Regions from separate parts of the Bacillus sp. Bwzl_19 genome, predicted to be linked through region 2. Evidence: riboswitches for the same ligand, from Rfam matches in the RefSeq annotation. Region 2 holds a riboswitch; the other holds the start of a gene.

Region 1 (5,678 bases), 470 kb from region 2:
TTGATCCTGAGCCCGGCACGAATCCGGGCTTTCTGTATCAGCAGAATACGATCCGCGACGCGCTTGTCGCCGCCACGCATTTTCACATTTTTCATCAGCACGCAGACCGCGTACAAATGGCCAATATCGCGCAAACCGTCAACGTGCTCAGGCAATGATCCTGACAGAAGGGAAACAGATGCTGTTGACGCCGACATATCATGTGTTTGATATGTTTAAGGTTCATCATGACGCTTCTCTTTTGGCATCAGAAACAAAAGCAGCAGGGTACGAATGGAAAGACGGCCGGCTCCCGCAGGTCAGCATTTCAGCGTCCAAACAGCAAAACGGCGACATACATATCAGCATTTGCAATATCGATCATCTGCAAAAAGCCGACGTGAAGATTGAGCTGCGGGGCATGAAAAAGACAGGGAAGCCTTCGGGAACGATTCTGCATGCGGAAAAAATGAATGCCCGCAATACATTCAGCAGCCCGGAAAACGTCAAACCGAAGCCGTTTTCCGGATTTACTCAAAAGGGCGGAAACCTTGAGGCCGAGCTTCCTCCGATGGCGGTAGTTTTAATTACGCTGCCTGCTGATCCATCTTAAGTTTTGAATGCCTGCTGATCGGTTATCATACACCATATAAAGAAGATTATTTCAGAGGAGTTCGGGAGAAAATAATATAAGCATTAAATTAGCATGAACGAATGGGAGATGCTATACTAAAAATCATCATTTGACATTGGAGGAATAACAAATGGCTATCGTAAAAGCAACTGATCAATCGTTCTCAGCTGAAACAAGTGAAGGGGTCGTATTGGCGGATTTCTGGGCTCCTTGGTGCGGACCTTGTAAAATGATCGCGCCCGTTCTTGAAGAGCTTGATCAAGAAATGGGAGACAAACTGAAAATCGTCAAAATCGACGTTGATGAAAACCAAGAAACTGCCGGTAAATACGGCGTAATGAGCATCCCGACACTTCTTGTGTTAAAAGACGGAGAAGTCGTTGAAACATCTGTCGGCTTCAAACCGAAAGAAGCGCTTGAAGAGCTTGTAAACAAACATCTGTAAGCCAAAAGCGGCCGTTACGGCAGGGCGATTCCTTTTTAAAGAGGAATCGCCTTTTTTTGATCTGCCAAAAGCTGAGAATGGAGAAAAACAAATGTTCGTGATACACTGAATGGACACGAGAAATGAATATAAGGAAGGGTAACGTATGAATAAACAACTGAAAGAAAAGCTGGCCCTCCTTCCCGATCAGCCGGGCTGTTATTTAATGAAAGACCGTCAAAAAACAGTCATCTACGTGGGGAAAGCGAAGGTGCTGAAAAACAGGGTGCGATCCTATTTCACCGGTTCTCACGACGCAAAAACCCAAAGGCTTGTGACGGAGATTGAGGACTTTGAATATATCGTGACCTCCTCCAATCTTGAAGCGCTTATTTTGGAAATGAATCTGATTAAAAAATACGATCCGAAATACAATGTCATGCTGAAAGATGACAAAACCTATCCCTTTATTAAAATCACCCATGAACGCCATCCGCGGCTTATTGTCACCCGGAATGTCAAAAAAGACAAAGGGCGCTATTTCGGCCCGTACCCGAATGTGCAGGCGGCGCGGGAAACGAAAAAACTGCTGGACCGCCTATACCCGCTCAGGAAGTGCTCGAAGCTTCCGGACCGCGTCTGTCTTTATTATCATCTCGGACAATGCCTCGCTCCTTGTGTTAAAGATATTTCTGAGGAGACAAATCGCGAGCTGGTTGAAGATATCACCCGTTTTTTAAAGGGAGGGCATAACGAGGTCAAAAAAGAGCTTGAAGAGAAAATGACAGAGGCGGCGGAAAAGCTTGAATTTGAACGGGCTAAAGAATTCCGCGATCAGCTTGCTCACATCGAATCGACGATGGAGAAGCAGAAAATGACCATGAATGACCTTTTGGATCGCGATGTGTTTGCTTATGCCTACGATAAAGGCTGGATGTGCGTCCAGGTCTTTTTCATACGCCAGGGAAAGCTGATTGAACGCGATGTCAGCATGTTTCCGATGTATCAGGAAGCGGATGAAGAATTTCTGACCTACATCGGCCAGTTCTATTCTAAAAACAATCACTTTCTGCCTAAAGAAATTCTGGTGCCTGACAGCGTGGACAGGGACATGATCAGCGAGCTTTTGGAAACCGCCGTGCATCAGCCGAAAAAGGGCCCGAAAAAAGAGCTGCTTTTGCTTGCGCACAAAAATGCGAAAATCGCTCTGCGGGAAAAATTCTCATTAATCGAACGGGATGAGGAACGGTCAATCGGTGCTGCCGAACGGCTCGGTGAGGCGCTGAACATTTACACGCCGCATCGGATTGAAGCGTTTGACAACTCCAATATTCAAGGCACAAACCCTGTGTCGGCCATGATTGTCTTTATTGACGGTAAGCCCAATAAAAAGGAATACCGCAAATATAAAATTAAAACCGTAACAGGGCCTGATGATTACGGCTCTATGAGGGAAGTCGTCAGAAGAAGATATTCGAGGGTGCTCCGCGAAAATCTCCCGCTGCCGGATTTAATCATCATTGACGGCGGAAAAGGACAGATTAATGCGGCGCGCGACGTGCTCGAAAATGAGCTCGGCCTTGATGTCCCTGTAGCGGGATTGGCGAAGGATGATAAACACCGAACATCCAACCTTTTGATCGGCGATCCGCTTGAACCGATGTTTCTGGAGCGGAACAGCCAGGAATTTTACCTGCTTCAGCGCATTCAGGACGAAGTTCACCGCTTTGCGATCAGTTTTCACAGGCAGATCCGGGGAAAAAGCGCCTTTCAATCCGTTTTGGATGATATCCCGGGCATCGGCGAAAAACGCAAAAAAATGCTCTTAAAGCATTTCGGATCCGTCAAAAAGATGAAGGAAGCAAGCCTTGACGATATTAAAAAAGCCGGTGTGCCGGCTGCGGCGGCTCAGATGCTGTTTGAAAAATTGAAAAAATAGTATTGTGCTTTTCTGAAAAACCTGCTAGAATGTGAACTAATTTCATAAGATCGTGTTATAAGGTGAAGATAGAGGTGCGAACTTCAATAGTAAGCTTTTTGAGAATGATGGATTCTGCGAGAAAAGCTGAAAGGGGAGCGTCGCCGAAGTGAATCACATCCCATCGGTGTGTTTTGCTGGCCTTGCATTAAATAAATGTAAGGCTGTCAAGAATTCATTTTCTTGGAGGGCTATCTCGTTGTTCATAATCAGTCGTAATGATATGAAAAAGCAATGAGAGCTATTCCTCTCATTGCTTTTTTTATTGTGAACAAAACGCTCTTTTCTCCTCACCCGCACGAACCAAAATGTAAAGGGTGGTCTAGTATGGGTCTTATCGTACAAAAATTCGGAGGCACTTCCGTCGGCTCTGCCGAAAAAATTCAACATGCCGCAAATCGAGCCATTGCTGAAAAGCAAAAAGGCCATGACGTCGTAGTCGTCGTTTCGGCAATGGGAAAATCAACCGACGCGCTCGTTAACCTGGCGGCGGAAATCACATCTGAGCCAAGTAAACGTGAAATGGATATGCTTCTGTCTACGGGAGAGCAGGTCACGATTTCGCTTTTAGCCATGGCGCTTCAGGAAAAAGGATATGACGCCGTCTCTTATACGGGATGGCAGGCGGGTGTCCGCACAGAAGCCGTCCACGGCAATGCGAGAATTACGGATATTGATATCACGGCAATTCAGGCCCAGCTTGCTGAAGGCAGGATTACAGTCGTCGCCGGTTTTCAGGGCGTAACGGAAGACGGCGGCATTACGACGCTCGGACGGGGCGGTTCCGATACAACGGCGGTCGCTCTTGCCGCAGCATTAGGAGCGGATAAATGTGACATTTACACAGACGTTCCGGGCGTGTTTACGACAGATCCGCGGTACGTCCGGTCAGCGAGAAAACTGGCGGGGATTTCTTATGATGAAATGCTTGAGCTTGCAAATCTCGGAGCGGGTGTCCTTCACCCGCGGGCGGTTGAGTTCGCGAAAAACTATCAAGTGCCTTTGGAAGTGCGGTCAAGTACGGAACATGAAGCGGGAACGTTAATTGAGGAGGAATCATCAATGGAGCAGAATTTAATCGTCAGAGGAATTGCATTTGAAGACCAGATCACGAGGGTGTCCGTTACAGGCCTGACAAGCGGACTGACAACCCTTTCAACGATCTTCACCGCCTTGGCAAAACGAAACATCAACGTTGACATCATTATTCAGACACAGGCGGACGATGGGGAAGCGGACATTTCTTTCTCAGTGAAAACGGAAGATGCCGCTCAAACGGTCGCTGTGCTTGAAGAATATAAAAACGCGCTTGACTATGAAAAAATTGAAACTGAAAGAAAGCTGGCGAAAGTATCCATTGTCGGGTCAGGCATGGTCTCAAATCCCGGCGTCGCTGCAGACATGTTTGCCGTACTGGCGGAAAAAAATGTACAAGTAAAAATGGTCAGCACATCTGAAATAAAAGTATCAACGGTTGTCAGCGAAAATGATATGGTGAAAGCGGTCGAAGCGCTTCACGATGCGTTTGAGCTTTCTAAACAGCCGTCTGCCGTATAAACGGGCAGGCAAAAAGGCGGGACTTGGAGTCACCGCCTTTTTTCAATTATACAGGGTCCTTCATATCCCATTTTACAGTCAGGACGACTTTATCCGCTCTCTTTTTTACCTGTTCATAAGATTCTGCAATCTGATCGTTCATCAATTGAATCTGTTCGGCTATAAAACCGGCTTCAAGCTGAAAACACGGCTCTTTCTGATGTTTAAGCCTGCTGGATACGAGCGGTCCTTCCAGTTCAAATTCAAGCTCTTGCTTTTTTGATCCGGTGTTTGTCAAAGTTCCCCAGCCGGCTTTTTCAAAAAAGGCGGGGATTTCTTCCCACGATTGAAGAGGAAATTTGCGGGCGAGGCGTTTTCCCGCCCAATACATCATGGATGAATGTTCCGGGCCCAGGATATCCGGAAGCACGATTTCCCGGATTAATTCGTAGCCGTATGCGCTGACGTCGAGTTCAGTTAAAGGTTCTAAAGCTGCTTCATAATTATTCTTCATATTATGTATTCCCCTCTCTCCTTCGTTTATTATAGCTTAAACAGGGGGGAGGATTACAGGATGATCCTATAAAACACGTGAAAAAAAGTGAGAAAGATATCGCAGGAAAATAAAATTTTCCCGTCAGATAATCAATTCGGAAAATTATAATTTATGTACACGTTTTCTTGACGCTCATTTGAGGGAGGAGTAAAATGAAATTGTCAATAAATTTTAATAAAGTGCTTACAATTGAAACGAAGTGGGGGCAGAGATTTTAGCACATTTCGCACTTAAATCAAACAGGGGGTAAAGTAATGTCTGGGAACAGAGAGTTTTATTTTCGAAGATTGCATTCCTTGCTCGGTGTTATTCCGGTCGGCATCTTTTTGATCCAGCATTTAGTCGTCAACCAATTTGCCGCAAGGGGAGCAGATGCGTTTAACAAGGCGGCCGGCTTTATGGACAGTCTGCCGTTCAGGTATGCGTTAGAAATTTTTATTATTTTCTTACCTTTAATTTATCATGCGGTTTACGGTGTGTACATAGCATTTACTGCGAAAAACAACGCTGGCCACTACAGTTATTTCAGAAACTGGATGTTTGTGCTTCAGCGTGTCACTGGTATTCTCAC
Region 2 (5,678 bases):
TGACCCGTTCGTCCATCACAAAACGCTGTGTTGATTCGAGCGTCACAAAAATCACATTGCGCCCCTTTGCAAGCCCGAACTTTGAATCGGACGGGCTGCTGTAGTCGGCTTGAGTGTAATTCGCCACCGCCGCAAGGCTGTCTTCATCTGCAAACGCTTTAGCCCCTGCATTCAGCGTCTGCGAAATGGTGTCATACAAATGAAAGTGGAACAGGCCGATTCCTTTTACGAGCGCTTCACGATCAAAAGGATGCTTGAACAGCTTCGGCTGCTCGGCCTCAGACAGCGCAAGGTTGCACAGCATGAGGCCGGCTGATGCCCACGCATACGCTTTAACGGTTCGTGCGCCTGCTTTTCCCTTACCGGCTGTATCCCTTTTCGCAAGATAAAACAGAACCGCAATATCCAAGAATAAAGCGATATAAAGCGGGTGAAACAGCTCTTGGACGCTGCTTCCCATATCGCCCATATTGCTCGCCTGAAACAAAACCGGTATGGTGATAAAATCAATATAAAACCCGTAAAACACCGTGTTTGCGATTAAAATCCCCGTCAATATCACATTCGCCGAAAGCAAAAAGATCCGCTGTTTTTTTTCCGTCAGGAGCAGGGCGATGCCGAACAGCGGCACAATGAAGCTCAGCGGATTAATGAGAAGCAGACATTCCTCAAGAACAGAATTGTTCTGCAGATCAAAACCGAGCTTATAAACGACATATGTTTTTATCCACATGAACAGAATGGACAAGCATAAAAACCGATGATTTTTGAAAAAGGATTTCTTCATATGTATGACTCCTCACCCTAAAAGCGAAAAGACGCTTTTTGTTTAAGAGATGCGGCCGTGAACCAGTTCGTATAAATAATAGCAGGATACAATCGTTAAGCCGGCCAGCACAAGCTGCTCCGAAAAGCTCCCCGTCCTCATATAAAGGGGAAGACGGAAGCGGATCGCGGACGGAAACAGCAGTTTAATCCCGTTGACGGTCCATGCGTCAAGCACAAGATGGCTTGCCATTCCGATCATCAGTCCGGCGGAAATGCTTGGATTCGGAATGTAGGTTGCCGTGATGAAAAACATAATAAGCATAAACAGCAGGCTGTGTGTAAATGTTCTGTGTCCGAACACCGTGCTTACGATTTTGGACAGAACGGGCAGCGTCCTGCCGATTTTGCTTTTCGTATGGCATATATCGGGAATCAGCGCCCCGATGGCACCGGCTGAGGTCATCAGAACCGGATCATACCCGTAGTAATAAGCAATTGCGGAACAAGAAGCGATGCCTCCCATGATGTGTGTTTTTCCTGTCATTTTTCGCTTCTCCTTTTTATTTTTGCCAAAATCCCCTGAATTACAAATATATCAAGAGAATGCATGTTTGATCAACAAACTTTACCTGTAACACCAAAAGGAAGGAGACGCGGATTCCGCATATTCTGCCGCGTAAAAAGACACATTATAGGTGTACCTATATTTGATAAAGAGGTGATACAGATGGCTTTCTTTAACAAAGAAAAAGGAAAAAACAGCGATAAAAACAAAAACGTCATTCAAGGTGCGCTTGACGACGCCAGTGCAGCTCTGAAAGACGATCCGCTTCAAGAAGCTGTTCAAAAGAAAAAAAACAACCGCTGACCATATAAAACGGGTAGGGCGAATGCTCTATCCGTTTTCCGTCTAATTTTTCCCTTTGACAGATCTTTTTATCTCTGATAACCTCTGAGTAGAATTGAATGATAAAAATCCTCACTCTTTCTCGGTGAGGTAGAGGTTGCGCTTGATGATGAGTCGCACATGCCAGGCTGACAGGGGCCGCAAAACATGTGTTAAAGGCATCAGCGCCGAAGTGTAAAGAAAGCCGATCCTTCTTTATGCTGGGACTGTATCTGAATAAGTGCAGGACTGCCGCGTGCTTTTTCGCGGAGGGCTATCCGGAGATCAAGGGTGTGTGTTTCTTTAAGCATGGACTTTTGTTCAGGCTTTTTTTGTGTGTAAATATGGTCTCGGGGTCTGGTCCGTACGAATGAACAACCAGGAGGTACAGGAATGGAACAGACGAAAAAATGGGGTTTTTGGTTACTGACGGCATTTGTCGTAGGAAATATGGTAGGATCGGGCATCTTTTCCCTTCCGAGCACGCTCGCAAAAATCGCGAGTCCGTTCGGCGCTACATCGGCATGGCTTTTAACGGGAGCCGGTGTTTTAATGATCGCGCTTGTTTTCGGCCACTTATCCATCCGTAAGCCTGAGCTGACGGCGGGGCCGCAAAGCTATGCGAGAGCGCTGTTCAGCGATCGGAAGAAAGGGAATGCAGCCGGATTCACGATGGTGTGGGGCTACTGGGTGGCGAGCTGGATCAGCAACGTGGCGATCATCACAAGCCTTGCCGGATATTTAACATCATTTTTCCCGATTTTAACGGATAAGCGTGAAATGTTTTCGATCGGCGGTCAGGCGGTTACGCTCGGCCAGCTGCTGACGTTTGCCGTATGTACGGTTTTATTATGGGGCACTCACACGATTCTCGTCTCCAGCATTAACGGTGCGAGTAAATTAAATTTCGTCACGACGTTTTCAAAAGTATTAGGATTTATCTTTTTTATCATTGCAGGTTTGTTTGTGTTTCAAACGTCGTTTTTCGATCATTTTTATTTTCCGGTTCAAACTGGGCCTCACACAGTTGAGGGAATCGGCGGGCAGATCCACAATGCGGCGATTTCAACATTATGGGCGTTCGTCGGAATTGAATCTGCGGTCATTTTATCCGGGCGCGCCCGTTCGCAGCGCGATGTGAAACGCGCCACCATTACCGGCTTATTGATCGCGCTCAGCATTTATATTATCGTGACATTGATTACGATGGGCGTGCTTCCACATGATAAGCTTGTCGGCTCGGAGAAACCGTTTGTTGACGTCTTGTACGCGATTGTCGGCAATGCGGGAAGCATCATCATGGCGATTCTGGCGATCCTGTGTCTGTTCGGAACGATGCTCGGCTGGATTCTTCTCGGCTCTGAAGTTCCGTATCAAGCGGCGAAATCAGGGGACTTTCCCGCTGCTTTTGCAAAAACGAATAAACAGGGCAGTCCGGTTGTGTCGTTAATCGTCACGAACGTCATGTCACAAATCTTTATCTTTTCGGTTATTTCCCGGACGATCAGTGACGCGTTTACGTTTTTAACAACAGCGGCGACGCTCGCTTATCTGATTCCGTATCTCGTATCAGCATTTTACAGTCTGAAGCTTGTTTGGACGGGTGAAACATATGACGAGATCAAGGGTTCAAGAGTGCGGGACGGTTTCATCGCCATCTTAGCCTGCATTTATTCTTTTTACGTCATTATCACCGGAACGGCCGATTTAACGACCTTTATTCTCGGTATCGGGCTGTTTTTCGTCGGTTTGCTGTTATATCCTTTCGTCTCAAAGAAATTTGCAAACAACAGACAATCGGTTTGAAAAAAAGACATCTCACGACTGTGAGATGTCTTTTTTGTTTGCGGCAGCGGATTACTTTTTGACGGCGTGTATAAAATGAATGGTCTCGAAAGCGGTTAAATAGTCAGTGCGTCCGCTGAAAAAACGCTCATTGACGGCCGCTGGAGATAAGTGTTCATAAATAAGCAGACCTGATGATTCTAACACCTTTTCAATTTCTTCATAGCTGAAACACGATAGCATCGGCTCTCCGCTGGCTGCAGCCATTTTCACCATGTTTTCCACTCTGTTTGACAGTCCTTTATCTTCAAAGAGCGACTGATCTGCATAATCAAAGACGATAGAGCTTCCTGGAGGGACTTGGTCAAATAATTGAGTAAGCAGGCGGGCAAGATGCTTTTTCGTAAGATAGTATGAAACGCCGAGCAGACTGAAAAAGGTTTTTTGGCGGGAAAAACCTTCTTGGTACAGACGGCTGAAAGAAAGTGAAGCGGCAAAGTCCATCGGTACAAAATGAAGATGACTCGGAATATCGAAATCCAGGCGTTTCAATCTGTTTATTTTGTCTTCCTGTGAAGCGTAATGATCGATTTCAAAGATATCTAAGCCATTTGTTACCTCAGGATGCCTGAAACAGAAAGTATCCAGCCCCGCCCCAAGGATGACATATTGTTTAACCCCGAGCATCATTTCATTCAGAAGCACTTTTTCACAATACGCGGCACGTGCTAACGGTGTAGGAGACAGCTGGACTTGAATCACCCATTTTAAGATATCATCCGGTTTATCTTGAAGTTCCTGAGCCATGTCTTTGCTGAAGAATGATATACCTTGAATCAAATGATCACAAATGTCTGAATGCTCTTTTTCAGAAATAAGATCTTGTGCCAGAAAATCATCAAACATAACCGGCTTGCCGTATTTACTGTGGTACGCTCTTCCGAAAGCGGACAGCAGGGAAGTCATACTTGCCTTGTTTTCTTTCATATTAAGAATCCTCCGTCATTCACATCAATCTCCGGCCGGGAGAATCTTATTATACACGCTAATCCAAAATTGTAAATTTTAGCATAAATAAATTTTTTTGTCAAGTTTTAGGAATCATAAAAGCCGCTGTGTCAGCGGCTTCAGGGTTACTTCGTTAAGCTTTTTGTAATATAGTCCAGCTGGCCTTCAAGTGAGATCGGGTCTGAGAAATAGAAGCCGATCGGATCAATGCGGTAGACATGGTTTTGCTTGACGGCATCGAGGTTTTTCCAGATTGAACTGTCAAGGACGCCTTTGTCGTCACCGCCGGCCTGCCATGGTCCCATAAAAATATAGTCTCCTGCGAAGTCAGGCAGTTTTTCAAGTGAAATGCTGGCATAGCCCGGGCCTTGATTAATGGCTTTTTCCTGCGTTAGTTTTGTGGCTTTCAGCCCGAGTTTGTCATAAATGATGCTTCCCCCGCGACCGAAGTCTTTACCGAATACATAGATGTCTTTACCGTTTGTCTGCATGATGGAGATGGTTTTTGAGCCGACTGCTTTTTGAACTTTTGTTTTAGCGGCAGCTGTTTTCTTATCCCATTCGGCAAGCCATTTGTCTGCTTTATCTTCAGTGCCTGTCATTTTCGCAAACTCTTTGAATTGCTCAATGTTGCTGAGCTTGTCATATTTAATAGCGATTGTCGGCGCGATTTTCTCCAGTTTTTCAATATCGGCCCCTTGTGTCGTCCAGACAACGATTAAATCAGGCTTCAGGTCAATGATTTTTTCAACGGATGTGCCGTCGCCGATGTTTGTCACACCTTTTGTTTTCCCTTTGTAATAAGGGTTTTTAAATACGTTTTGCGGCGCGCCGACAACATTGATGCCGAGCTGTTTGAAGTCGCCGTAGTAGCCGTCAGCCATAACGACGACCCGTTTCGGGTGCTTCGGAATTTTAATATTGCCGTTTTCGGCTTTATACGTGACGGTTTCTTCTTTTTCAGAAGAACCTTTCGTGTCTGAAGAATTTCCGCATGCGGCCAAAGCGGCAATGAGCAGTACGGCAATCAGCGCTGCGCCGATTTTCTTGTATGTATGGAACATCTGGCATTCCTTCTTTCATAAAAAATAGTGATAAAGAGAATCATTATCAGTGTGATTATATCACTGCTTTCATAGAGAAGCACGCTCTTTTTTAAGAAAAACTTTCTTTTTTTATATGAAATTAGGTCTATTAAAAGAGAAGAAAATAGTGCTATACTGAAACAAGT

The links. A riboswitch is a leader RNA that binds a small molecule or an ion and turns the genes downstream of it on or off. The one in region 2 is predicted to bind lysine.
Region 1: it holds a riboswitch for lysine, as region 2 does, so the genes downstream of both, ACW5MY_RS13010 (aspartate kinase) here and ACW5MY_RS15545 (amino acid permease) in region 2, are expected to answer to the same signal.

What each region holds. Positions count from the first base shown of each region.
Region 1 is NZ_CM142729.1:2,444,753-2,450,430, reverse strand. It holds partial or broken gene ACW5MY_RS13025 (alpha-N-arabinofuranosidase) at 1-592, shown strand, start outside; gene trxA (thioredoxin) at 744-1,058, shown strand; gene uvrC (excinuclease ABC subunit UvrC) at 1,204-2,976, shown strand; lysine riboswitch at 3,038-3,217, shown strand; gene ACW5MY_RS13010 (aspartate kinase) at 3,343-4,572, shown strand; gene ACW5MY_RS13005 (YslB family protein) at 4,619-5,065, opposite strand; gene sdhC (succinate dehydrogenase cytochrome B558) at 5,362-5,678, shown strand, end outside.
Region 2 is NZ_CM142729.1:2,918,043-2,923,720, reverse strand. It holds partial or broken gene ACW5MY_RS15560 (LTA synthase family protein) at 1-787, opposite strand, end outside; gene ACW5MY_RS15555 (metal-dependent hydrolase) at 830-1,312, opposite strand; gene sspJ (small acid-soluble spore protein SspJ) at 1,496-1,636, shown strand; lysine riboswitch at 1,759-1,939, shown strand; gene ACW5MY_RS15545 (amino acid permease) at 2,048-3,460, shown strand; gene ACW5MY_RS15540 (class I SAM-dependent methyltransferase) at 3,512-4,426, opposite strand; gene ACW5MY_RS15535 (iron-hydroxamate ABC transporter substrate-binding protein) at 4,573-5,511, opposite strand.